Chroococcidiopsis sp. TS-821: one gene and its partner. The protein of the gene in region 1 binds, or shares a complex with, the protein of each later gene. Links are inferred from orthologs where the notes say so. Each region holds a gene or a part of one and is shown in the gene's direction. Other genes may lie near its edges.

Region 1 (17,006 bases):
GCGTTAACCTCGGCTTGGCTCAACTGGCGGATTTTTTGATATCCCTGTATAAATGATTCGCGAATACTAACATCTAATTCCCACCGATAGACCGTATGCACAAACTTAGCAATATCAAAAGCCCGCCAACTGTAACCACATTGGTTAAAATCAAATAGCGCTGGTTGAATGAAAGTCACCAATGCAAACTCTGTAAGTTGATGGTGTTTGAGATAACGCTAATTCAATTAACTCTGTTTTGATTTGAGTGCTTAAGTTGAAAAGATAATCAATATCACTTCTACGGTGCGGAAATAACGCAGCGATCGCATCGATTGACCAATATATAAAGATACTCGCAATTGAGTTCAGGACGGCTAACTTAATTGCGGCTAGGGTTCGCCACCCATAACGGCAAACGTGCAAAATGTAGTGTCAACTTTGTTCAGCTTCGACTAAATAAGTATCATTAAGACCGCGTTTATACAGCTTACACTTTTGTGGTTTCGCTGGAGGATAATGGCATAATATCTTTTCAATTAAAGCTTCTCCTGAAAGAAGCGAATGTATAACAGCAATTCGATCGCTCGTGCTCAACTATTAGCAATCAGCTATTAGTCTATTTTACTTTAGTACTATTTAGTTAATAAAAATCACAAACTGTATCAGTAGCTGCATTTATCGTGTATATCAAATTATAAGATTAAACCGCAGTTAAGGTTATCGATTCGGCAAGATTAACTTTATATAAAAAATTCCGGTTTAGCCTGATTTTAAAAGTGTAGATAACAACGAAAGGAAATACGGGAAGAAAAATATGCTTAAGTGGAGTTCCCTGCTGTTGAGTGCAGCACTGCTGGCGGCTCCGTTATCGGGTTGTAGCCTGTTTTTATATCCCAGATTATCAGCCCAAGAAGGTGGCACAGCATCAGGGGCGGTATTGAATCGAGTCAAAACCCGTGGCAGGTTATCGTGTGGCGTCAGTGGGAATTTACCAGGATTTAGCTATGTGACTCAACAAGGCGAATATAACGGGTTAGATGTTGATATTTGTCGGGCGATCGCCGCAGCGATGTTTGACGACCCGCAAGCAGTAGATTTTCGCAACCTCAACGCTAAAGAGCGATTCACAGCCCTACAAGCAGGCGAAATCGATATCCTCAGCCGCAACACCACCTGGACAATTAGCCGCGATACATCCATCGGGTTAGAGTTTGCACCTACCGTGTTTTATGACGGTCAAGGCATGATGGTCAAACAAAATAGCGGCATTAAAGATTTAAAAGGCTTGCAAGGCAGATCCATTTGCGTCCAAACAGGAACCAGTACCGAACAAAATCTTGCTGACCAAATGCGTAAGTTAGGAGTTAAGTATACACCGATCGTCTTTGAAGACGATAAAGCAACATTCGCCGCATATCAACAAGGACGCTGTGAAGGAGTCACGAGCGATCGCTCGCAATTAGTCGCGCAACGCAGTGCCCTACCAAACCCTGACGAACACGTCCTCTTGGATATCGTTATGTCCAAAGAACCACTCGCACCCGCAGTGAGAAACAACGATCCGCAATGGTACGACACCGTAAAGTGGGTCATCTTTGGATTAATCGAAGCAGAAGAACTCGGAATTACGTCACAAAACATCGATTCTTTTGCAAATAGCGAAGATCCAGTCGTACGACGCTTACTCGGAACCGAAGGCGATTTAGGGCAAGGGTTAGGACTAACAAATGATTTCATAGCGCGGGCAATTCGCGAAGTTGGTAACTACGGCGAAATCTATAACCGCAACCTTGGTCCTCAAACACGCCTTAATCTCCCACGCGGTCAAAATGAGTTGTGGACTGAAGGTGGACTACATTATGCACCTCCCTTCCGGTAAAAGAAGCAAGGGAGCAGGGGAGCAGAGGAGCCTGCTCCGTGCGGGAGTTTCCCCCGTTGAGGCAACTGGCGTGGGCAGAGGAGAATAAATAATGACAAATGAGGGTTAACTCAAAACTTATCACTTACCACTAGCCACTAACTACTAATCAATCTTCAAAGCAAATTAATGACAACACAGCGTCCACGGGTTACGCGCAATGCACCCAAGTTTCAGGATTTACTCAGAGATACCCGATTTTGGCGAGTCGCTGGACAAGTTATTGCTGTATTGCTGTTTTTGTTGTTGGTGATTCTGGTCATCGATAACGTCATCTACAACTTGCGAGCATTAGGCATTCAGCTAGGATTTGGGTTTCTTGGTTCGCAAGCTTCCTTCGACATTGGTGAAACGCTCATTTCCTACAATCCGGCAGATAGTTACGGTCGAGCGATTTTAGTTGGACTGGTTAACTCGCTACGCGTCATTGCAGTAGGACTTGTTTTAGCAACAATTCTAGGTTTAGTTGCCGGAATTGCCCGATTATCAAATAACTGGTTAGTGCGGCAATTAGCACTAGTGTACGTTGAAACGATTCGCAATATACCGCTACTTTTACAACTATTCTTTTGGTACTTTGCGTTTTTCTTGCAATTACCAAATGTTGCTAATCGCATTACGCTTCCAGGTCCAACTTTTTTATCCAGTCGCGGACTATATTTACCCTGGATACAAGGAAGTGCGGGCGCGGGAGTATGGTTATTGTTACTCGCGTTAGGGATTGTGGGAGCGATCGCGCTTTGGCAGTGGCGAACGCGAGTTATGCAAGAACAGGGCGTTCCTGGCAATCAATTCTGGTGGGCTTTAACACCAATCGTTGCGGCGATCGCGCTTGCGTACATTATCAACGGTGCAATTCCCTTCAGTATTACATTGCCCCAACTAGTAGGAACTGAGCAAATTGAAGGCGGACTGCGCTTATCGCCCGAATTCGGAACTTTGCTTTTGGGACTTGTGGTTTATACCGGAAGTTTCATCGCCGAAATCGTCCGCGCCGGAATTCAAGCCGTTCCGCAAGGACAGTGGGAAGCCGCACGCGCTTTAGGACTCAAACCAGGAAGAGTGATGCAAAGTGTTGTTTTACCCCAAGCTTTGCGCGTAATTGTCCCGCCATTGACAAGTCAATACCTTAACCTGGCGAAAAACTCTAGTTTAGCGATCGCGATCGGTTTTCCTGATGTTTATTTTGTTGCGTCAACAACGTTTAACCAAACAGGACGTGCAGTAGAAGTCATGTTTCTGATCATGATTACCTACCTCACAATTAGTTTAATCATTTCACTGGCGATGAACTTGTTTAACCGCACCGTGCAATTTAAAGAACGATAACGCGCTAAAAGTGTTCGCGCTCATAATTAGCAAGCATTATTAAAACACTTTCTTCTACTTCACTCAACGAGAGTTACAAAGAAATTCTCCCCTGCTTCCTCTGCTCCCCTGCTTCCTCTGCACCTCTGCACCTCTGCACCTCTGCTCCCCTGCTTCCTCTGCTCCCCTGCTCCCCTGCTTCCTCTGCTCCCCTGCTTCCTCTGCTCCCCTGCTTCCTCTGCACCTCTGCACCTCTGCTCCCCTTCTTCCTCCAACCCCTCACCCTATGCAAACAGAACTACCTCCTCCTATTGCCCCTCCTATAAGTCGCGCTTCCTCGCCTTGGGAATGGATGCGTGTCAATTTATTTAGTACTTGGTACAACGTCATTCTGACGATTGTGTGTACCGTCGTCATTGTTGTCGGAGTTAGTAATTTATTGCGCTGGGTATTTGATATCGCCCAGTGGAATGTCGTTGCCACTAATTTACAGTTGTTCTTTGTCGGTAGATTTCCTCCCGAACTTTATTGGCGTGTTTGGCTATCGCTGGGAGTCCTTGCAGGTTTAGCCGGAATCGCTTGGGGTTTTAGTCGCAAAGATGCACGATGGTTCAGTCGTTCTACGTTGATTGCTTTGGGTATTATCTTCGCTGCTGTCATCTTGCTACCACTGCCTTTATCATCGCGGTTGTGGTTACTGGCGATCGCACTTGTAGCAACAGTTGGCTATACAATCGGGCGGCAATTACCAGCTAATTTTAGTGGTTGGTTTCCCGTCGCGTGGGGCGTTGCGTTTCTCGTTGTCTGGTGGTTAATCAAAGGTGGTTTAGGGTTAGCACCTACCCCAACAACGGTTTGGTCAGGACTACTATTAACATTACTTACTGCAACAACAAGTATCATTCTTTCATTTCCTTTAGGAGTGTTACTCGCCCTTGGAAGGCAAAGTCCGCTTCCGGTTGTACGCGGTTTATCAACTCTCTATATTGAAGTCATCCGAGGCTTACCATTAATCGGCATTTTGTTTTTGGCGCAAGTGATGCTACCTTTGTTTCTCCCGCCTTGGTTCCGCGATTTAGACCGAGTACTACGCGCGATCGCCGGACTTGTCTTATTCAGTGCTGCGTATCTCGCTGAAAACGTTCGTGGTGGTTTGCAAGCCGTTCCACGCGGACAAGCCGAAGCTGCTAAAGCTTTAGGACTCAGCGCACCTCTAACAGTGTCCTTAATCGTGTTACCCCAAGCCCTAAAAGCCGTGATTCCCGCAATTGTTGGTCAGTTCATCAGCTTATTTAAAGATACTTCGCTCCTTGCACTCTTTGGCTTACTCGAACTTACTGGAATCGCCCGTTCGATCTTGGCACAACCAGAATTTATCGGACGCTACGCCGAAGTTTACTTATTCATCGGTTTAATCTACTGGATCTTCTGCTATGGAATGTCGCAAGCTAGCCGCAATCTCGAACGCAAGTTGAATGTTGGTCAGCGGTAGCAGCAATTCCAATTACCTATTACCTATGACCTAACACCATCTAAGGAAAAACAAAACAATGACGCAGCAGACTATTACAACACAAACAGATTCTTCTTCGCCACAAAAACCTGCAATTATCGCTCAGAATGTCCATAAGTGGTACGCCAGCAACAAATTTCACGTTCTACGCGGTGTCAGTCTTAATGTTCACCGAGGTGAAGTTGTTGTCGTTATGGGTCCATCTGGTTCAGGAAAATCAACGTTTATTCGCACGTTCAATGCTTTAGAAGAATACCAACAAGGCAGAATTGAAATTGATGGCATTGAACTATCCCACGACTTACGCAACATCGATGCAATTCGTAAAGAAGTCGGGATGGTGTTTCAACAATTCAATTTGTTTCCCCATCTTACGGTACTCAATAACGTCACTTTAGCCCCGATTTGGGTACGCCGCTGGCCAAAAAAAAGAGCCGAAGAAGTTGCGATGCAGCTACTCGAAAGAGTTGGAATCTTAGGACAAGCGCATAAGTATCCTGGTCAACTTTCTGGCGGTCAACAACAACGAGTCGCAATCGCCCGCGCTTTGGCAATGCAACCAAAAATTATGCTCTTTGACGAACCAACATCCGCCCTCGATCCAGAAATGGTAAGAGAAGTATTAGATGTGATGCGATCGCTGGCACGTTCGGGAATGACGATGGTGGTCGTTACTCACGAAGTTGGTTTTGCCCGCGAAGTTGCCGATCGCATCGTCTTGATGGATAGCGGTGTTATTGTCGAAGAAGCTACACCCCAAGAATTCTTCCAAAATCCGAAAGAAGAACGCACGCGCAAGTTTTTATCTCAGATTTTGTAATTAAGCATTTATTCATCAACAATAAAAAATGGGCATTTCTTCAACGATTGAAGAAAGCCCAAATGTAAAGATGAATAACTCTTCGGTAATTTTGCCTTGCCAGAGTTGAAGATAATTTGCTGCAAGGCAAACGGTGATTAATATATTTAGTTTATTTTTCTATTGCTCGCTCGACTAAGAAGTAAAATTCTCAAGCAATTAAATGAGTTAGTTGCGTTGAATAGTTTGAGATTGTCGCAAAATTTGGTATTAATCTTTAGCTCATCGTCGCTGAACTGCGGTCGTATGTGTTGCGGAAGCTGGGATTTACTTTACCTTGAATGTCTTGAATATAGTCAAGATATTCGGCTCCGTCTAGACCCATCTCAGATGCGGCACGATTCAGCATCGCTTGCTGACGATTTCTGATGAGGTGATGATGACGCATCATTAAGGCACGGGCTTGATCTTGAGTAGACATACTGGCTTCCTCTTTAAATAATTTGTTTGCGTTTTTGCTTTACAATTTTACTATATCAGATAATTCTGTAGCTAAAAATACAAAATACCCTACTTTAACAAAAATTTACAATTTTCCTGCAAGTTTGAAGATGCGATCGCAACAAACCGGCTTTGTATGACTGACTCCTTCTAAGCTTCCGACGAAGTGCATACACCACTACTAAGGCACGCAGAAGCCGCTGAATTGAGGAGATGGCAGCAAAGTCAAGATTTGGACATTGATGCAGATGCAGAAGCAAGCGACAAAAAAGCTTACTGAAAGCAGTTCTCTAGTCTTGGCAATGCTCGCTAATAGCTTTAGTGATAGCTAAGCATTTAACGTAGTAAGTAGACAAGCAAATTAGCTGACACAATACTTTTTATAGACGAACGGATTTTGACGAATTATGTTTGATGCACTTGCTGACCGTTTAGAGTCTGCCTGGAAAAAACTGCGGGGTCAAGACAAAATTACCCAGTCCAACATTCAAGATGCGCTGCGAGAAGTACGTCGCGCACTGTTGGAAGCAGACGTTAATTTACAGGTAGTCAAAGACTTTATTGCTGAAGTCGAATCTCATGCACAAGGTGCTGAGGTGATTGCAGGAGTACGACCCGATCAGCAGTTCATCAAAATTGTATATGAGGAACTTGTGCAAGTCATGGGGGAAACGAACGTTCCCCTAGCACAAGCAGATCAGCCACCAACAATTGTCCTGATGGCTGGTTTACAGGGAACTGGAAAAACGACGGCGACAGCTAAATTAGCATTACACCTACGCAAGTTAGATCGCAGTTGCATGATGGTAGCTACCGACGTTTATCGTCCTGCGGCGATTGACCAGTTAGTGACGCTAGGTAAGCAAATAGAAGTACCCGTGTTTGAAATGGGAAGTGATGCTAACCCTGTGGAAATTGCACGTCAAGGCGTCGAACGCGCAAAAGCCGAAGGAGTAGACACCGTCATTATTGATACAGCTGGTCGCTTACAAATTGACCAAGACATGATGGCAGAGTTAGCCCAAATTAAAGAAACGGTGCAACCCCATGAAGTTCTACTTGTTGTAGACGCCATGACAGGGCAAGAAGCGGCGAATTTGACGCGAACCTTCCACGAGCAAATTGGAATTACAGGGGCAATTCTGACGAAACTGGACGGCGATAGTCGAGGTGGCGCAGCGCTATCAGTACGTCGGATTTCTGGTCAACCGATTAAGTTTGTTGGTGTTGGAGAAAAAGTAGAAGCACTTCAACCGTTCTACCCCGATCGCATGGCGTCGCGAATTCTGGGAATGGGAGATGTCTTGACGCTGGTTGAAAAAGCGCAGGAGGAAATCGATCTTGCAGATGCTGCCAAGATGCAAGAAAAAATTATGGCAGCAAAATTTGACTTTACCGACTTCCTCAAGCAGATGCGGCTGCTGAAAAATATGGGTTCGCTGGGCGGCATCATGAAGCTGATTCCAGGCATGAATAAGTTATCGGAAGATCAACTCAAGCAAGGCGAAACACAGCTAAAGCGCGCCGAAGCAATGATTAATTCAATGACCGCGCAAGAACGCCGCGATCCCGATCTACTCGCCAGTTCTCCAAGTCGCAGAAAACGGATTGCCAATGGTTCGGGTTACAAAGAAGCCGATGTGAGTAAGTTAGTGGGCGATTTTCAGAAAATGCGATCGCTGATGCAACAAATGACGCAAGGCGGGTTCCCTGGAATGCCTGGAATGTTCGGTGGCGGTATGGGTAATCCTCTCGCTGCCGCTGGTAATCGTCCCTCAGCCCCTGGCTGGCGCGGCTACAGTGGCGGTGGTACAGCCAAGAAGAAGAAAAAGGAAAAGAAGAAAAAAGGGTTTGGAACTCTTTAGGGGTGAGTTATAAAACGTTCTGCAATTCAAAACTGTTAATGCGGATGGCGAGACTCGAACTCGCAAGGCGTAAGCCACACGCCCCTCAAACGTGCGTGTCTACCAGTTCCACCACATCCGCTTGCGACTAATTATAGATAGTAGCAGATTACGCGCAATTTCGTTGCAGATTTACTGTATGCTGAAGCTACGCGATCGCACTGCCGCTATAAAGAAGTTCTAGGAGTTAGCGAGAGCAATTATTCTAGCTGTTGGTGTTGCTGGCAAATGCACTTTTCTAAAATACTCATCGCCAATCGGGGAGAAATTGCCCTGCGGATCATCCGTGCTTGTGAAGAAATGGGAATTGCGACCGTTGCGGTTCATTCGACCGTCGATCGCGATTCCCTCCACGTCCAACTAGCAGATGAGGCGGTATGCATCGGCGAGGCTCCGAGTAGCAAAAGTTATCTCAATATTCCCCGCATTATCGCCGCAGCTTTAACGCGCAATGCGACGGCGATTCACCCTGGGTACGGATTTTTAGCCGAAAATGCCCGATTTGCAGAGATTTGTGCGGATCATCAAATTACATTTATTGGTCCCTCACCCGAAGCAATTCGCGCTATGGGCGATAAATCAACAGCGAAAGAAACGATGATTCGCGCCGGCGTACCGATTGTCCCTGGTAGCGATGGATTACTCAAAGACGAACTCGAAGCAAGTGCGATCGCGCGTCAAATTGGCTATCCGGTAATCGTCAAAGCAACAGCAGGGGGAGGCGGACGTGGCATGCGTCTTGTCCGCGACGACAGTGAAATCACTAAACTCTTTTTAGCCGCTCAAGGCGAAGCAGAAGCTGCTTTTGGTAATCCTGGCTTATACCTGGAAAAATTTATCGAACGTCCGCGTCATATCGAATTTCAAATTCTCGCAGATAGCTACGGCAACGTCATTCACCTTGGCGAACGCGATTGTTCGATTCAACGCCGTCACCAAAAATTATTAGAAGAAGCACCTAGCCCCGCACTCACTCCTGAACTCCGCGAAAAAATGGGAGAAGCTGCAGTTAAAGCTGCGAAGTCAATTGATTATGTGGGTGCGGGAACGGTGGAATTTCTCCTTGCTCCCAACGGCGAATTTTATTTCATGGAAATGAATACGCGGATTCAAGTCGAGCATCCAGTTACCGAAATGATTACTGGACTGGACTTGGTGGCTGAGCAAATTCGCATCGCCCAAGGGGAAAAACTGCAGTTGACTCAAGACCAAGTTGTTCTGCGCGGTCACGCGATCGAATGTCGCATTAATGCTGAAGACCCCGACCATGACTTTCGCCCGTCTCCAGGTCGGATCAGCGGCTACTTACCGCCAGGTGGTCCCGGCGTGCGCATGGATTCCCACGTTTACACCGATTATCAAATTCCTCCCTACTACGACTCCTTAATTGCCAAATTAATCGTTTGGGGACCAGATCGTGCCAGCGCGATCAGACGAATGAAACGTGCTTTACGCGAATGTGCTCTAACTGGTTTGCCCACAACAATTAACTTCCATCAAAGAATCCTAGAAACACCAGAATTTTTACAAGGTGACGTTTATACGAACTTTGTCGAACATGTCATGTTCTCGCGGGGAAATTAGAGGTCAAGGGTCAGGATTTCTAGCGCAGAGTTGAGTCAGGAAAATTCTTTCCAAAAATCAAAACTCACGCCTAGCCACTATTCACTCGCGCCTCATCCCTCTTTATCAGTGCAAACGCGTTGCCATTGTGAGTAATCCTTGTTGACCTAACAGTAGCTCGCGCAGTAAGCTGACAATCCCTAGCCAAATCACAGGAGTAATATCGACTCCGCCGATTGGTGGTACTAACTTACGCAAAGGCGCTAAAAAGGGTTCAGTGGTTACAGCAATGACGTTAAAAGGAAAGCGTTTGAGATCGACTTGTGGATACCACGTCAGAACGATGCGAAAGAGAAATAACAAGATCATCAGTCCCAATATAGAACCAAGAATCCAATTCGTTAGAGTAACAGCGCTCATATTGGTTTAACGGCGAAACGACTCAGAAATTGACTGCTAGGGTGCAAAAGTATCTAACTATGAAAGAAGTACTCAATCAAGAATGACCAAGAATGACATACTTTATTTTAAATTTTGTAAATATTTTGTATTTTAACTAAAAAAGGCTTACTGGCGGCGCGTAGAAAAATCGCAGTTAATACAACTATTTCCACTGCAGCTCATTCTTACTTGTCAAGGCAGTGCGTTAATCTAAGACATAAAACAGTATGCGATGAACTTCTCAATGGTGTAACAGAAGATTAAAATTAAGATCGAAGTGTGCAAAAAGGTTGCGAATCTATGACACCGTCGTTAATGAATTTCTTTTATAGTTTGCTGGCTGGACTTTTAATTGTTGTTATTCCAGCAACAGTAGGTTTGATTTTTATTAGTCAAAAGGATAAAATCCAGCGTTCATAATAGATTTAAGGGAGTCGCAATGACTCCCCACAAATTCAGTAACGCGTGCTGTAGTTGTGTCATAGATGTGTAGCGAGTAGAAGCGAGTAGATAAGTTGCATAGAAGCACAGATTTAATTAATATCGATTGGCAGTATGCAACAAAAACAATGCCCAGATCCCTATGGTGATTTTTGGCTGGACTCGTTAGGATAAGACATACTTGAGAGAATAGAAATGGTTAACTTTGGACTAAATTCAGCGAGTATCCTGGGCATCGTCTTAGCTGTAGCTGGTGCAGGTCTATATTTTCTGCGCTCAGTGCGTCCAGAGCTATCGCGAGACCACGACATTTTTTTCGCGGCTGTCGGGCTATTGTGCGGTTTTATTCTTTTATTTCAAGGCTGGCGATTAGACCCAATTTTGCAATTTGGTCAATTATTACTCACGGGTTCAGCAATCTTCTTTGCGGTTGAAAGTGTCCGATTGCGGGGTGTTGCAACTGAACAAGCAAAACGCAACACGCGAATTGTGGATGAAGAAAGACCAGTTAGCCCCGTTTATGAGTATCAAGCCGAGTTAGACGAGCTTGAGCCACTTTACGAAGAACGCCCTACAATTAATCCCAGAAGAAGAATTCAGGGCACAAAAGAAACGCGCCCAGCAAGAACTACCGAATATGAAGACGAACTCCGGCGTAATTCTACCGATGATTACGATGACGAGCCTCGGCGTCGGTACTCGAATCGCGCTAGTAGTTCTGAGCGCTTAGCACCTGCAGATAGACCAACAAAGCGTCGTCGTTCTCCTCGTCCGACAAGTCCAACAAGCCGTTCAAGCGTTGAGCGCCCAGAAGTTGATGAGTGGGGATATCCCAAATCAGATAGTAGCTGGGATGATGTCGGTAGCAGCAGCACGAGTAGACCCTCACGTCCTACAAGAAGTAGTGACTCTTCGTGGGAAGACAAGGATAGCTCGAATACAGTAGCTCGACCGACGACCAGAAAACGCCGTCCTGCGCCTGCGCAAGGTACGTCTCGAAGAAGAGAGGACGATATTGAAGCAACGCCAACCGATTATGTAGATTACAAGCCCGTTGATGCCTCAGATAGTGACTTTGATAATCCAGTCAGGTTTGACGAACCTTAGAAATTTATAGGTCAAACTCAAGTCATAGGGCTATACTTATCAATTAGCTATTAGCGCTAATGGTAGTTGCTAATTGATAGTGCTGCAAACAAGTATGGTCAAGTTGTCCCTGAAAAATAATAAAATTCTGAATGTCAACTTGGGTAGGGGCATTGCAGTAGACTTGAGGTGAGAAAATTTTTAGCAAAATGGGGACTTCGGCACTGGATTAATCTTTGTCTGGGTTCGGGGTTATTGCTTTTTGCGATCGCGTGTACTCCTCTCGATCGCCCCAGCATTCCCGCTAGTTTGAACAGCCGATATACTGACGAACAACCAGCATTGAGTGGCGATGGTCGCTACGTCGCTTTTGTTTCAAATCGTGATGGTAGTCGTCATCTCCTCTTATATGACTTACAAGCGCAGGTTTTGCTACCTTTACCAGGCTTACAAGACCGCCCTGAAGTTATTGCCGAAAGCCCCAGCATTAGCTATACAGGACGCTACATTGTCTGTATTATTAATGACCAAGGAAGACCGAGTTTAGTCCTCTACGATCGCGTAACTCAACAGCGACAATTTCTCAGCAGATGGTATCAAGGATGGATTCGCAATCCTAGCATTAGTCCTGATGGTCGCTACATCGCAGTTGAAAGTAGTATTAATGGTCAGTGGGATATCGAAGTCCTCGATCGAGGTTCTAGGATTGAGTTAGATATTCCTGATGGCGTTCCTATTGAGGAGCATAAATTACAGACGTCTTCCGACTAAAGTCAAGGTTACCTAAACAAATTGTACTTTTACATACTAAGCTAAGAGACCTGAGGGAGTAAGGCATACTTTGCTCGCAGTCGATGCAAGTAACTCTTGTGGTTCTCGTTGCGAATGCACGCGCAATCGCATTCAGGCTTGTCTTGCTGCAAACCCTAGTCAAGCACTTCTAAACCTTAGCTTTTTATCATTCATTTGTGAAACGCTTCGTTACTCTACTAGCAACCATCCTAGCGCTGACGTTAATTTTAATAGTATTGAGTAGTTATGGAAGCTCCGCCCGCTTGCTAAGCTTCCCCTCAGAGCCAAGTGGAAGAAGCCTGAATAGCCCTGCAGCTGAACTCACCCCGCGCGTCTCTGGAAGATACATCGTCTTTAGTTCAGATCGCTTCGGGCGTCAAGATATTTATTTATTTGACATGGTTAGCCGCAAATTAGTTGACTTACCAGGATTAAATTCGTTTGATGCGATCGCCTCAAGTCCTGCTATATCTGAAGATGGTCGGTACATTGTATTTGCTAGCAATCGTCAAGGAAAGTCTGGCATCTTTTTGTACGATCGCGAAACTCGCCAGTTAAGGAACTTGACAACTAACTTGCAAGCCGAAGTCCGTAACCCGACAATTAGCGCTGATGGCAATCGAATTGCCTTTGAATCCAGTGCTAACGGACAGTGGGATATTCTTATTTACGATCGCACCGGAAAACCAATTAATATCCCAACTGAGCCACAATAAAAAGAGATGGGAAGCACAGAAGCAGAGGAAGCATGAGAATGCATCTTTTCACTACCCCCTAGTCACTAGAGCCACTAACCACTACCTTCTCACTTCTCACCCCTCTTTTGCTGTACTGATTCAATCAGCGATCGCACTTCTTCGGTACCTGTCGATGGTTCAAAATGAAGTGGGAATTTACCGCGAATGAGCATTTTGAAACCAAGCGGTGTAATTCGTAATAAACCTTTGAGATCGCGAAAGTAATCGCCAACCACCTGAAGCACAAACTTCGGCTCGTTAATCCAGCCGCCTTGTTTTACCAGTTCAATTAATCCTTTGCGGTGACGAATCGGGATACTATCTGGTACTTCTTTGTTCGCTAAGATTTCTTGTTTGATTTTGCTAATTTGATCCAAAGGTGCAACATCCATCGGACACACACTATTGCAGTAAAAACAGCGCGTACAGCCCCATACACCTTGAGTACCAATATTATATTTTTCCAAGCGCGTTTCAGTTTGAGTATCGCGCGAATCTGCGACCATGCGGTAAGCTTTGGCAAGCGCGTGCGGACCGACGAAATCTGGATTAATTTCCCGCGCATTGCATTCGGAATAGCAGGCGCCACACATAATACAATTACCCGTTTGATCGAGGCGCGATCGCTCTTGTGGAGTTTGTAAAAATTCGCGTTCTGGTATTTTTCTAGCGCTCGTACTGATATAAGGTTCTACTGCCTCTAAGTGATTCCAAAAACTTGTCATATCTACCACTAGGTCTTTAATGACTGGCATATTTCCTAACGGCGCTAGAATAATTTCTGGAGTTGCTCCATGACGACCCTCAATACTTTGTAATCTTTGAATTTCACTTCCAACGTTTTCCTTACACGCTAAAGCAGAACGTCCGTTAATCCGCATTGCACAACTGCCACAAATCGTATTGCGACAATTTTTCCGAAATGCTAAACTTCCGTCTTGTTCCCATTTAATGCGATTTAGGCAATCCAAAATTGTATTACCTGGTTCAACTTCCAATTGGTATGTCTGGGCTTGGGGCGGAGAATTTTCTTTTTGTCGAATAACTTTAAAAATAACTTGCATCTTTACAAAGCCTTACAAATTTTTCTGCGTATCTCTAAAATTAACGAGCTTACCTAGCATTTACTTGCTAGGATTTCTGGCGTTTACTTGCGACACGCTGGTATTTAATGGGTAAATTGGGCGTTACTTCTAGTTTAAAACCAATCTTGGAACTCTAGTTAGCTCAGCCCTTCTACCTATCTAATAGTGTTTTGCTTTAAGGTTGAGATAAAGAGATGCATAGAGGTACGTACAGAAGGAGAAGGGAGAATTGTGATTCGTGATAACTATATTTTTCAGTTGGTATCACTAAGGTTAAGTGGTTGGTTTGTCATAATTTGTCAATGACAAACTGCAACGTTGCAAAAATATGTCTTAAGAATTATGTGTCTGGGCTTGACACAATATGCTCGCTAGGATTGAGTACCTTGCAGCTAAATCAGTAAACTGCTACCTGTTATTTGCCATACAGACGAAAAAAACCGAAGAAGAGCCATCTCAGTTTAAGCTTTTATCTCAGTAATCGATGGTTGCCTCACTGGCAGAATAAAAAATTTTAGGAATTGCAAAAAACTTTACTCATTACCTCAATGCTTTGTCACTAAAATAAAAATTGTATGCAAATATAATTAACAAAGGATAAGATGTAAATATTCCCAGATCATTTTGCCAAAAAGTAGAGAGAAGAGGATATATTTTTTATAATGTGATTGTTGTAAAAGACAACGAAACCAACTTGGAGAACGTAAGGATTTATAAGTGCGATGACTGAAACCGCAACTGCACCATTAACAGGAAAAGCATTACTGCAAAAGGTAAAAGAATTATCCGACTTACCAAGACGAGAAAGAGCAAAGCGCTGTGGTTATTACACAATAACCAAGAATAAACAGACTCGCGTTAATCTCACAGATTTTTATGATGCATTATTAGCAGCGAGGGGAATTCCCTTAAGTCCAGAAGGACCAAAAGATGGACGCGGTCGCGAACCAACGTATCGTGTTAGCGTTCACAAAAATGGTCAAATCGTCATAGGTGCAACTTACACTGAGGCGATGGGACTCAAACCAGGAGATGAATTTGAAATCAAGCTAGGATACAAGCACATTCACTTGATTCAACTAGATAGTGATAAAAGTGCTAGCCAGGATGAAGATGATGACGAAGATGAAGAATAATGTTTTTCAAAAAGAGTAAGGCTTATTCCTCAATACCCGAAACATGACTTTTAGCCTAACCTTTTTATTAATCTTCAATCAAAAAAATCTGGCAATTTAACAGCGGTTTTGAACGCTCACCTTAACTATACAGCGCATAGTTTGATGATAAATTTGGCAGCTACCCCAGGCTCATTACTACGAGTAATAGGCTTTTTAATTGCTTGGGCTGGGTGTTGGTTGCCAATAGCAATTCCGCTGTTTGTCGCGCGCGATCAGTCAAAGACATTAGCTGCGCAGAAACTTCCGTTATTAGCCTCGCTGTATCTAATTGCTCCAATTGTGCTTTGGAAAGTGAGCCAAATCACAAATAGAAATTTTTTAGATTATGGCGTAGTCTGGAATTTTGCAATTCTGCGATCTTTAGGTGAAGGTTTAGCGATCGCAGTCCTTAGCATCGCTATCTTGTTTGCAATTCAAACACTTTTGGGCTGGGTGAATTGGCAACAGATATCTCCAAAACAAATCATGAGTGTCGTGCTACCGACATTAGTTCTAGCGCTATGGGTAAGTGCTACCGAAGAATTAATTTTTCGGGGTTTTATGCTGACACAAATGCAGCAAGATTACCCATTGTGGCTCGCCGCAATTATTTCTAGCGGAATTTTTGCGGGACTACATCTTGTGTGGGAACAACGCGAAACTGTACCTCAACTCCCTGGATTGTGGTTGATGGGAATGGTGCTCGTGTTAGCGCGAGTCATTGATAATGGAAGTTTAGGCTTAGCGTGGGGATTGCACAGCGGTTGGGTGTGGGCGATCGCATCTATCGACACAACTCAAGTCCTCGCTTACACCCAAAAAGTTCCTGACTGGATAACAGGAAAACACAATAAACCCTTAGCGGGAATTCTCGGAATTATTTTATTAATGGCAACAGCAGGACTTTTATTGGTAATGGGTAACTGGTAATTGGTAATTGGAAATACCGCTTGCGCTATTCATAAGTTAGTTTTTAACTCTGACCTCTGCTACAGCACTCAAAATTGTCACAGGATTTAAGGGCGTAAACCGCGTTAAGTCCGCAATTGGTACAGATCGCGATAGCTGTACTTGCAACATTTGATAATGCCATTGTTGATGTTTGAGCCAATCTAAAGCGATCGCAAGATGTTCTACCGTTGCTAAAGCAAGGACAATAACACCATTGGGAGAAAGGCGCAAAGCTTCTAAAATTGCCACTAAATTACCGCCACTTCCACCAATAAAAACGCGGTCTGCGGTGGGAAGTTGCGATAAAACTTCTGGCGCACTACCGCGAATCGAAACAACATTCTTTACACCAAAGCGATCGCAATTTTGTTGAATTAATGTTGTCCCTGCTGCGGTTTTTTCGATGGCATAGATGCAAGATGTCGGAAATAAACGGGCGATTTCGATCGCAACAGAACCCGTACCCGCGCCGATATCCCAAACAATTTGTCCAGGTTGTAGCGCTAATTCTCCCAAAACTAACACGCGCACTTCGCGCTTGGTCATTAATCCTGGGCGATCGCTAAAACTCAAAAATACCCGATCGGGTAAACCAAACTGTGGTAGTGTTGCTAAATCCAAGTCTTGGGCATGATTTTGACGCAGTAAAACAACAACATTCAACGGTGCAAACGTTGTTGATGCAACTTGTGCGAGTGACCAAGATTGTACGCGTTGTTGCTGACTTCCTAAATTCTCGCAAACCCAAAACTGATAATCGCTTGGTAAATCCAACGCTTGAATTAAACGCGCGATCGCACTCGGAGTATTTGTGTTATCCGTCAAAAC
Region 2 (10,319 bases), on another replicon or contig:
CAGTTGGCTATTGGCATTATCACTGATCGACCTTGATACAATGACGCTACCAGATCGCTTGACAAAATCAGGATTAGTTGTCGGTTTGCTCTTTGGCGTCATCGCCAGTTTAATCGTACAAGCCCCTGTCGAGGGGGTCGCGTATCAGTTCATGTCGCGTGTCGTTGGCGCAGTGTTAGGAATCTGGATGTTTGATGCGATCGCGCTATTCGGTTCGCTAGCACTAGGACAAGCAGCAATGGGCGCAGGAGATGCTAAATTAGCTGCAATGTTGGGCGCATGGTTAGGGTGGAAATATCTCTTGTTAGCGGGGTTTCTAGCGTGTGCTATTGGCGCATTTATAGGTGGCGGGGCGATCGCCTTAGGTATCCTCTCTAGACGGCAGAAAATGCCTTTTGGTCCCTTTCTCGCGCTAGGTGCAGTCATTGCCCTCTTCAGTGGCGATGCGATTCTCGCTGCCTATTTCCGGTTAATCTTTCCGGCAATTTAATTTATTCTCCTCTGCGTCCTGTACTCTCTCCGACTGCCTCAGTTCTGCTAAAATCTCTGTGTGTCATGGATCACGCTAAGAACCACAAGCAGGCGCTGGGAAGCTGAGTTAATGTGTCAATTGTTAACGGCGCACGATATTCCTGCGCGGGTAGTTGACTTGGGAATAGCGTCATATTTTGGCAGCGGTAGCCCAGCTGCGTTACAAGTCCACGCTCAAGATCGATGGGCAGCGCTACTTTTACTCAGCCCGATTGAAGCCGAGGACGATGATACATCGTCTAGCGAATAGTTGGAATACCAAGATTTTTGGGGTTAGGCAATTATCTGAGTTTTCACCCTCTGCCTTCTTGCTTCCTACCCCTCGCCACACCATCCAAAACTAAAAATTATAGGAGTTTATTTCCAAGCGGCTCCTGACTTGATTAATATAAATATTGCTACTCAAAATATGGCAAAGTTTAATGTCTCTGTTTGATTGGTTTGCAAATCGGCGAAAGTCTGGTCCTATTAGCCAGGAACGCCAAGAGCGTGACATTGCTGATGGGTTGTGGAGTAAATGTGCGGCTTGTGGAGTTTTGGCGTATACCAAAGACCTGCGAGCTAATCAAATGGTCTGCCCAGAGTGTGGACATCACGTACGGGTAGATAGCAACGAACGCATCCGACAATTGATCGACGCGAATACCTGGCAACCACTCGATGAGTCGATCGGCCCAACCGATCCGCTACAATTTCGCGATCGCAAAGCGTATAGCGATCGCCTCCGCGAAACGCAGGAAAAAACTGGGTTAGTCGATGCTGTCCAAACAGGTTTCGGGCAACTCGATAAATTGCCTGTCGCTTTGGCAGTGATGGACTTCCGATTTATGGGCGGTAGTATGGGTTCGGTTGTCGGCGAAAAAATTACGCGCTTAATCGAACGCGCCACCCAAAAGCGCTATCCCGTAATTATTGTTTGTGCATCGGGTGGAGCAAGAATGCAAGAGGGAATGCTCAGCCTCATGCAAATGGCAAAAATTTCCGCTGCCTTAGAATGCCATCGCGAAGCTCGACTTTTATACATTCCTGTTTTGACAAATCCAACAACCGGTGGAGTCACTGCCAGCTTTGCCATGTTGGGCGATATCATCATCGCCGAACCCAAAGCAACGATCGGATTTGCTGGTCGCCGCGTTATCGAACAAACGTTACGCGAAAAGTTACCAGAAGAGTTTCAAACTGCAGAAGATTTATTGCAGCACGGCTTTGTCGATGCGATCGTGCCGAGAACTCAACTGAAAAAAACGCTAGCACAGCTAATCGACCTGCACCAACCCGTCGCCCCTACGCATCACCAGATATTGCAACTAGAAGCAATTGCGTTAACGGCGAGAGAAGGATGAGTGGCTAGTGATGAGTGATGAGTTATGTTCGCGTAGCGTGCCAAAGGCATTTATTAAAAGAATCTTAATAACTCAACACGCCTCGGCTTCCCTGCTGGAAAAACTCAGATTCTTATCAAAAGTAAACAAATTGCTCAGTGACATGATATTGATATTAGAGCAGCTTAATCTCTAACAGTCACTTAACAATCATTCATTATGGGTTTTGCAGATGTGTCCATTGCAGAATTAGCAGCGGACTACAACCTCACAGTAGAAGAAGTGTTTTCTTTGTGCGAGCAACTGGGTATTGCTTACAAGTCGTCTAAGACTCGTCTGCCCTTAGAAGATGCCAAAGCAATTATCTCCCACATTAAGGAGAAAGAGACAGATTCTCAAACAGAGACTTCTACATGATATTGCGTCAGAACTTCCTTGTACGAGTGTCGCGTATCTTCAGGTGCAAAGCCCGTAACTGGCAAGCGCCATCACAACTCAAATGAAATGTGATGAGGAAGAGATTAAGCTATCGCTTATAAAGCTGTGTTGAGGTCGAAATTTTTAAGAGGAAACAATGTTTAAAAGATTGATCGGGCTTGCGGTGGCTACTATATTGCTGACATTTGGTGTCATTGTCGGCAAGGCAGCCGCAGTGGAACTAAGCGAAGCTGTGCGAACAGTACCGCTGAATGACCAAGGCGATACCATGGTGCTGAGCCTCAAACAAGTCCAAGAAGGGAAACGCTTATTTAACTTTGCTTGCGCGCAGTGTCACGTTGGAGGTGTCACTAAGACAAACCAAAACGTAGGGCTAGACCCCGAAACACTTGCTTTGGCAACCCCACCCCGCAATAATATTGAGGGACTTGTGGATTACATGCACAACCCCACTACCTATGACGGTGAAGAAGAAATTGCAGAGTTACACCCTAGCACCAAGAGTGCGGATATTTACCCAGCAATGCGGAATCTTACCGAGGATGACTTAGTGGCGATCGCAGGTCATATTCTGCTCCAGCCCAAAATTGTCGGCGATCGCTGGGGCGGCGGCAAGATTTACTACTAAACTCTTGTCAACAAGCGATTAGCTTTTAGCCATTAGCTAACCAAAGCAAAGCTAAGAGCTAATTGCTTTTCTGTTATTTAGATTAACTGCAATTTTTCTCACGAGTATCTCAATTTCTAGCCATTCACCCTACCGTAATCGCGTTTCAATTTAAATAAATGTTAAGTACAAGCTGCGTGCGCCGTGTAATTATAATTTGGTCTATCGTTGTCGTTCTATTCCTACAGATTACTTCTCCCGCTCTTGCTGCTGTTGACCCTTATCTCGCGCGCTATTTGCGTCTTACTGAACCAATTGCCTTAGAAGTTGACGAACAAGGCACTACCCGCGAGTTTTCCCTCGAAGAAATATCACAAGGCAAAGTACTTTTTGAGAACAACTGCCTAAACTGTCACGTAGGCGGCGCAACACTCCCAGATCCCCAAACCTCACTAGCACTGAATAAGCTAAAAGGAGCCAACCCTCCCAGAGATAATGTGAATAATCTTGTCGCCTTTCTCCGACAGCCAATGACCTACGATGGCTCGGAAGAAACATACTGGTGTCGCCAAGTACCTGAATCCTGGATGTCACAAGAGGAAATAGAAAGCTTAGCCGCGTTTGTTCTTACAGCAGCACAAAAGGCTAAAGGATGGGGTGCAGAAGAGTTCTAAGGCATTTTTGTGTCACATCCAGTGCGTTTTTTGATTTTTTATAAGAAAAAATGTATCTATGACAACTTGTCGTACTTGGTGTTTGTTTTTATTTAAAATTAAATAGCGACGATAAACCTCTTTGGAGAAAACTATGAAATTTATTGCTGCAACTTTGCGGCGCTTCGGTACAGTTGTATTAGCACTCGTACTCGTTGTCGGTAGCTTTGCGTTCTTTGCTCCTACAGCAGCGGCCGAAACTTACCAAGTTAAACTAGGTTCAGATAAAGGAATGTTAGTTTTCGATCCAGCAAAACTAACAATTAAACCTGGTGACACAATTGAATGGATAAACAACAAAGTACCTCCCCATAACGTTGTCTTCGATGCAGCCAAGAATCCCACTAAGAGTGCAGATTTAGCAAAAAGTCTGTCTCACAAGCAGTTGCTCATGACACCAGGTCAACAAGTTAAAACCACCTTCCCAGAAGATGCACCTGCAGGCGATTACACCTACTACTGCGAACCCCACCGCGGTGCTGGTATGATTGGCACCATCACTGTTGAAGGCTAATCGTGCTACTTGCGAGTTGCGTGGTATAAATTAATTTCGCACGAGATAACTTCATATCAATGCCTCAAGAGCCACAACATCAACTCTTGGGGCATTTTGATTGTTGAATAGCATAGAGTGGCTCTTCTCCCAGTTTTGGGCTACCGCGTACGTATCCCCTAAATACACCCTAGTGCGCCTTTGGCAGTATTATCCCGTGGTAGCAACTGGCGTGGATTTAAGAGGCTGAAGTTGGTATAGTTACTCAGCAATAACACTCTTTCAATACACTTTCACACCAACTCGTTGCTAAATCCATCCACTAGTTAGAAGATATAAAGTTAAAAATTGGTTATTGTGGTTGCCAGTTTCGCACAACAAAACGCATGGTTCCTATTCGAGATAATAATCCCACGTCAATTACGCCTTACGTTACCTACGGGCTAATTGCGGCTAACGTTCTAGCCTTCTTATATGAAGCAAGTCTATCACCACAGCAACTTGATGCCTTTTTCCATTTAGCGGCAATTGTCCCGCGCGAACTATCTGCTAGCTTTGCCGGAATTCCCGTAAATCAACCTGTACCAGAGTGGGCGACTTTAATCACATCGCAATTCCTCCACGGTGGGCTTTTGCATCTAGGAGGAAATATGCTGTTTTTGTGGATTTTTGGCAATAATGTCGAAGACCGTTTGGGACATTTTAAGTTTTTGTTCTTCTACCTAACTTGCGGCGTTTTAGCAGGCTTAGCGCAGTGGTTCTTCTCGCAAGGTTCGTCAATTCCTTCGTTGGGTGCAAGTGGCGCGATCGCAGGCGTGATGGGTGCATACATTATTCGCTTCCCCACGGCTGAGGTGTTAACGCTCATTCCCTTAGGATTTTACTTTCCGGCAGTGCGACTTCCCGCGTTTTACTTTCTCGGTTTTTGGTTTCTCCAGCAAGCTGCGTATGGCTTTGCGAGCTTAGAAGCTCGTACTAATATTGGTATGGAAAGCGGTGGAATTGCCTACTGGGCGCACGCTGGTGGTTTCGTCTTCGGTGCGATTTTAGGTCCACTCTTAGGCTTATTTAAAGACGATTCGCAGCAAGAATATCTCTAAGCACAGAATGTAAAGGGAAAACACTTTCCTTTTACTTCTGCATCAAATGGGGCAAAAAATATAGATTTAAAACTTAGCCTTTATTACCGTTCATTTCAAGAAAAAACACGCTGGTAACTGCTTAAAGATTGCATGCCAGCAATAAAGGATTTAGCTTTTAGCTATCATGAATAATTAGTGGTGGTAAAGCAGCAGACGATACATTAGCATTTGTATTTGATGAATAGGAAGCAAATCTGTGGTACCACTGCGAGATAATAACCCAACATCGATCACTCCCTATGTAACCTATGCGCTAGTTGGCGCAAATATATTCATTTTCTTATATCAAGCTACGCTGTCACCGCAAGAACTACAAGCATTTTTCAATCGCGCAGCAGTTGTACCGTGTCAACTCTCATCAACCTGTCCTGTTCCTGTCGATCAGGGCATTCCCGAATGGTTGACGCTCATTACATCGCAATTTTTGCACGGCGGTCTGCTGCATTTAGGCGGCAATATGCTCTTTTTGTGGGTGTTTGGTAACAATATTGAAGATCGTTTAGGTCATATCAAATATCTGATTTTCTACCTCAGTTGTGGTGTTTTAGCGGCATTAGCACAGTGGTTTTTTTCCCAAAATTCTACGACTCCGATGGTAGGTGCGAGTGGCGCGATCGCTGGAGTCATGGGCGCATACATTCTCCGCTATCCTAAAGCTCAAGTATTAACTCTCGTTCCTATCGGGTTTTTCATCACAACATTCCGCATTCCGGCGTATTTCTTTTTAGGATTTTGGTTCGTTCAGCAAGCATTCTACGGTATAGCAAGCTTACCTGCACGCACTAACATAGGAATGGAAGGCGGCGGTGTTGCCTACTGGGCGCACGCTGGTGGTTTCGTATTTGGCGCAATTTTAGGTCCGATGTTGGGTTTAATGCGGCGCGATTAGGTAAAGGGGTAAGGGATGTGCCTTACCCTGCTAACCATTCACGACAGGAAATCCTTTGCAATTGCCTTCAGATAATACGAGCAAATGAACGCAAATCGCACACAGCAAATTGCCAGCATTGTCGAAAAACGCCGTCCTTTGGCAGATAAAATTGCAACAACAGCAGCAAATTTAGCAACGCTTTCGCAAGCACTACGAAATCTCGAAGCGCATCGCCAACACATTCTCGCGCAAGTAGATGATGAGAGTAGCTACGGACGGTTGCAAGAAATTGATTTAGCGTCAATACAGAATAACATTGCCATAGAATTGCGATCGCTAGCGCAACTTCAGCAACGTTTTGCGCGCAATACACTCAATATTGGCGTAGTAGGACGCGCCCGCCAAGGAAAAAGTCGATTCCTGCAAAGTTTAACAGGATTGACCGCCGCTGAGATTCCGGATGGCGATCGCCAACATTGTACAGGAGTACGCAGTACAATTCATCACAATCCGAGTAGCGATATTTACGGAGAAGTGTGGTTTCATTCAGAGCGCTCGTTTTTGGAGGAAGTCATCGCGCCTTATTACGAACAGCTACGTTTAGGCGCAAAACCAATTACACTTACAGAGTTTACAAGTAAACCGCTACCACCATTACCGCGCGAACTACCTGGATATGCTGAACCAGGGGCAATGTACGAACATTTAGGCAGGTATCACGCCAATATCGACAAATACCGTCACTTACTGCGATCGCCTTCGCCGCGTAAAATACCCAGAGAAGAAATTCGCGAATACGTCGCGCAAGATACAACCGATGGTCAGCGCGTGTTTTTCAACTATCTTGCAGTTCGGGAAGTGAAAATCGTCTGTAGCTTTCCGCACGCAGATGTTGGACAAATTGCCTTAGTTGATATGCCAGGATTAGGCGATACTGGCGTTGGCGATGCAGAAAGACTTGTCAAAACCTTAGGAAACGATGTCGATGTGGTATTGTTTGTACGGATGCCAAAATCCTCCGGTGACTACTGGGCGGATGTTGATGTCCGGTTGTATGATACTGCACGCGCGGCATTAGTTGACTTACCACTCGAATTGTGGTCGTTTATGGTGCTAAATCGCACCGCTGCTGACTCGAAAAACGGCGATAACTTCAACAACTGCAAAGACTTAGCCGACACATTAGCCGAAAAACACATCAAAGTAGTCGATTGTGCGATCGCAAATTGTGCCGATCCTGCGGCGGCAAACCAAGTTTTAGACCAAATTCTCGACTATCTGGCAACGCATATTACAACTTTAGATGAGAAGTATGCGACCTCTTGCCAAGAGCGATTACTGCAACTTCAGAATACAGTAAATATAGAGCTAGAAAAAGCCAACAAAGCTTTAGCCCTAGCAGTCGGTGAGAATTGGTTTCCTTTATTCGTCGAATTGTTTGAGCAATTATGGAATGAACTAACAAGTGGTTTAGAAGCACTGCTACGACATCTCAAAGCACAACGCAACGAACAAAATAGCGATTTTAAACAACAAGTCGCCACCGCAATTGCTGCGTGTCGTCAGGATACCGGAATTCCGAGTATCGAGCAAATTGAAAAACGACGCGATCGCACCGGTGGTTATCCGAATGCTTACTACCAGTATATGCACGAAATTCGCGCGCATCTATCGCAGCATTTTTTAGCTTTGGATGTTGGTTTACAGCGATCGCTAACGCGAGTAAAGTCACAAGTTGCTGATGTGTTAATCCATCAAGCGCGGTTAGGCGGTATAACTTCGGCAACAGGTGTGGAATTTTTACAAGAAATTGCGCAGCAACTACCCGATACTTTACCAACGTTGAAACTGGGATTTGAAATCTTAGCAGAGTTTGAGATTTCCTATCGCGGGTTGATTCAACATCGAATTCGCAAGCATTTGGATGGATTAACACCCGATGAAACAACGTTGCAACTTTCTAAATCGCCTTCGGCAAAAGAAATTTTATCTAACCTAAAAACACTTCATGCAGAAGCGGTGTATGGCTGCGAGACGGCGTTAGAAGACTTACTCAGCGAACCTAGTTTAGCAGCGTTTGCAATCGTGGAAGAGTTTGTCGATCGCATTCTTCGCGCAGAAGGGGCAAAATCAGAATGGCGGATCTTTTTAGAAGAAGCAAGGGCGGAAGTTTGGCAAGCGGAGTTTATGGCTTTAGGCGATCGCACGCGACTGCGACGGGAATGGTTTGATGCGATCGCGCGCGCTACGGCGGCGAATCAATCGAATGCGATGCAGTTTTTGGGTTAGATTCGGGGCGGATAGAGGGCACGATGTTGCGATTATTGGGTGTAGGTATATAGAGGAAAGATGAGGGTTGATGCACGAAATTAAAATTACGATGTTGGGTCCTAGTGGGGTGGGTAAGACGACTTTACTGACCGCAATTTATGAGCAATTCGAAAGTAATATTGGGAAAACGAATTTACAACTTACACCTGATGAAGAGAGTTCGGCGATTCTACAAGAAAGGTTAGTGGAACTAAAAACTTTACTCGACGATTTTGAAGCAACTGGGGGAATTCAAGGAACCGAAGGCGAACCGGAAGAGTTGCGATCGTTTATCTTTGGTTTAGGGCAAAAAGGTCAAAAACCTTCTTTACAATTACATTTTCAAGATTATCCTGGTGGCTATCATGCAGCAAAAGCCACACCAGAAAAAAGACAATTTGTCAAGAGTTTACTGACTGATTGTGTCGCGGTTCTCATTGCAATTGATGCACCAGCATTGATGGAACAAAACGGTAAATGGCATGAATTTATTAATCGTCCACAGCAAATGACAGATTTATTCAAAACAGCGTATCAAGATTTAGATTCACCGCGATTAGTCATCTTTGCGCCCGTAAAATGTGAAAAATATCTCCAAAGCGAAGCGTCCGCTAAAGAACTTTTGCAACGCGTCAGAGAAGGATATAGCAAACTTATCGACTTATTTAACTCAGCCAATCTACTTCCTAAAGTTGCTGCGGTGGTGACTCCGGTACAAACAGTCGGTAGCGTCGTTTTTTCCAGAATTGATACAAACAATAGTACACCACATTTTCGCTTTCGTAAAATTAGCCACGACGCCGTGTATAATCCACAAAATAGCGAACAACCACTAAGATACTTATTGCGGTTTATCTTAAAGTTGCATATCGACACGCGATCGCGTAGTTGGGGAATATTTAGTTTCCTCCGCGATTGGCTAGGAAGAGACTATCATCTCAAGCAAGCCGTTAGTCAATTTGCCAGTGAGTGTAAAACAAACAATGGCTTCGCCTTACTTCAAGGAGAAGACTTATTAAAAATTAGCTAAAACCTCCAAAATCTCTCCCTATCTCTTATCCTTTGTGTCTTTGTGGTTCGTTGGTTCGTTTCAACAAGATTACTATTTACACATTAAATATTATGAACTATGAATATCTACATCCAAAGTCGCGGTGTTCCTCCAGACGATGATTATTGCTGGCAACCCGAAGTACCAAATATTCTCAAAAAAAATCGTATCAATGACTTAATTCAAAGCGAATCACCGTCAGTAATTTTAGCGCGGTTTGATAGCACACTCCTCCTACTCATCACCAGCTTAGAATCAAGCGAAAGAAAAGATTTTCAAGGACGTACAATCCGAAATTCTGTGGCTTGGGTAGGAGAAGATACAGAAGCAAATGAAAAAAAACTACGCGCGATCGCAGCGTGTGCTTTACGCGATGAACTGCGAGAAAATTTAAGAGCAGAAATTGACAATGCCGTAACTTTTGGTAGTAACAACGGTTTTCAAGTCAACTTCGATGCCTTAAGTCATTTAGCAATTGAAGAAGTTATTAGCGTACGCAACTTTCCCGCCAATTTAGATAAAAAACTTGGCAAAAATTCAAAACAGCAACGCGACGAACTTGCTTACGAACTCGAACAACACAATTTACCAAAAGAAAATGCGCCCTTACTTGTTGTCACAGGTATTAAATCCGAATCAACTTTAATGGCAGCCGGAGTGTGGCGGGGGTTATCTAATCTCGTACAAACAGGAGGATGGAAAGACCCTTATAAAAAAAGTTCCACGTCCGAAAAAACAATTACGAGCAGTCACTCGAAAAATCAGAAAAACAATCACTTAGTTTTACTCATTTTATTACTCGCAGGCATCGCGATCGCAATTCTACTTTTATTTGTCATTG

The links.
Region 2: the proteins of accC (region 1) and accD are in contact, whole or in part, in a solved structure (PDB 8UXZ), measured with the Escherichia coli proteins. The link is inferred for Chroococcidiopsis sp. TS-821 from one-to-one orthologs.

The regions. Positions count from the first base shown.
Region 1 is NZ_MVDI01000001.1:270,640-287,645, forward strand. The notes cover bases 7,474-10,331. They hold accC (acetyl-CoA carboxylase biotin carboxylase subunit), read left to right. Parts: upstream 7,474-8,153; coding sequence 8,154-9,509; downstream 9,510-10,331. Other genes in these bases: ffh (signal recognition particle protein), read left to right, coding at 7,474-7,886; B1A85_RS01325 (YggT family protein), read right to left, coding at 9,615-9,908; psbX (photosystem II reaction center X protein), read left to right, coding at 10,230-10,331. In the rest of the region: B1A85_RS01275 (hypothetical protein), read right to left, coding at 1-179; B1A85_RS01280 (amino acid ABC transporter substrate-binding protein), read left to right, coding at 797-1,861; B1A85_RS01285 (amino acid ABC transporter permease), read left to right, coding at 2,030-3,229; B1A85_RS01295 (amino acid ABC transporter permease), read left to right, coding at 3,495-4,700; B1A85_RS01300 (amino acid ABC transporter ATP-binding protein), read left to right, coding at 4,759-5,541; B1A85_RS01305 (hypothetical protein), read right to left, coding at 5,798-6,001; more of ffh, read left to right, coding at 6,429-7,473; more of psbX, read left to right, coding at 10,332-10,349; B1A85_RS01335 (Ycf66 family protein), read left to right, coding at 10,566-11,477; B1A85_RS01340 (TolB family protein), read left to right, coding at 11,646-12,227; B1A85_RS01345 (TolB family protein), read left to right, coding at 12,455-12,964; B1A85_RS01350 (succinate dehydrogenase/fumarate reductase iron-sulfur subunit), read right to left, coding at 13,054-14,049; B1A85_RS01355 (AbrB family transcriptional regulator), read left to right, coding at 14,793-15,206; B1A85_RS01360 (CPBP family intramembrane glutamic endopeptidase), read left to right, coding at 15,351-16,157; precorrin-6y C5,15-methyltransferase (decarboxylating) subunit CbiE, read right to left, coding at 16,194-17,006. UniProt on the Escherichia coli protein: This protein is a component of the acetyl coenzyme A carboxylase complex; first, biotin carboxylase catalyzes the carboxylation of the carrier protein and then the transcarboxylase transfers the carboxyl group to form malonyl-CoA.
Region 2 is NZ_MVDI01000013.1:20,755-31,073, forward strand. What follows is about bases 1-2,913. They hold accD (acetyl-CoA carboxylase, carboxyltransferase subunit beta), read left to right. Parts: upstream 1-953; coding sequence 954-1,874; downstream 1,875-2,913. Other genes in these bases: B1A85_RS21215 (A24 family peptidase), read left to right, coding at 1-490; B1A85_RS21220 (putative signal transducing protein), read left to right, coding at 551-781; B1A85_RS21230 (translation initiation factor IF-2), read left to right, coding at 2,073-2,270; psbV (photosystem II cytochrome c-550), read left to right, coding at 2,428-2,913. Outside these bases: more of psbV, read left to right, coding at 2,914-2,919; photosystem II cytochrome PsbV2, read left to right, coding at 3,078-3,572; petE (plastocyanin), read left to right, coding at 3,706-4,125; B1A85_RS21250 (rhomboid family intramembrane serine protease), read left to right, coding at 4,491-5,204; B1A85_RS21255 (rhomboid family intramembrane serine protease), read left to right, coding at 5,443-6,135; B1A85_RS21260 (hypothetical protein), read left to right, coding at 6,220-8,406; B1A85_RS21265 (Rab family GTPase), read left to right, coding at 8,477-9,457; B1A85_RS21270 (hypothetical protein), read left to right, coding at 9,557-10,319.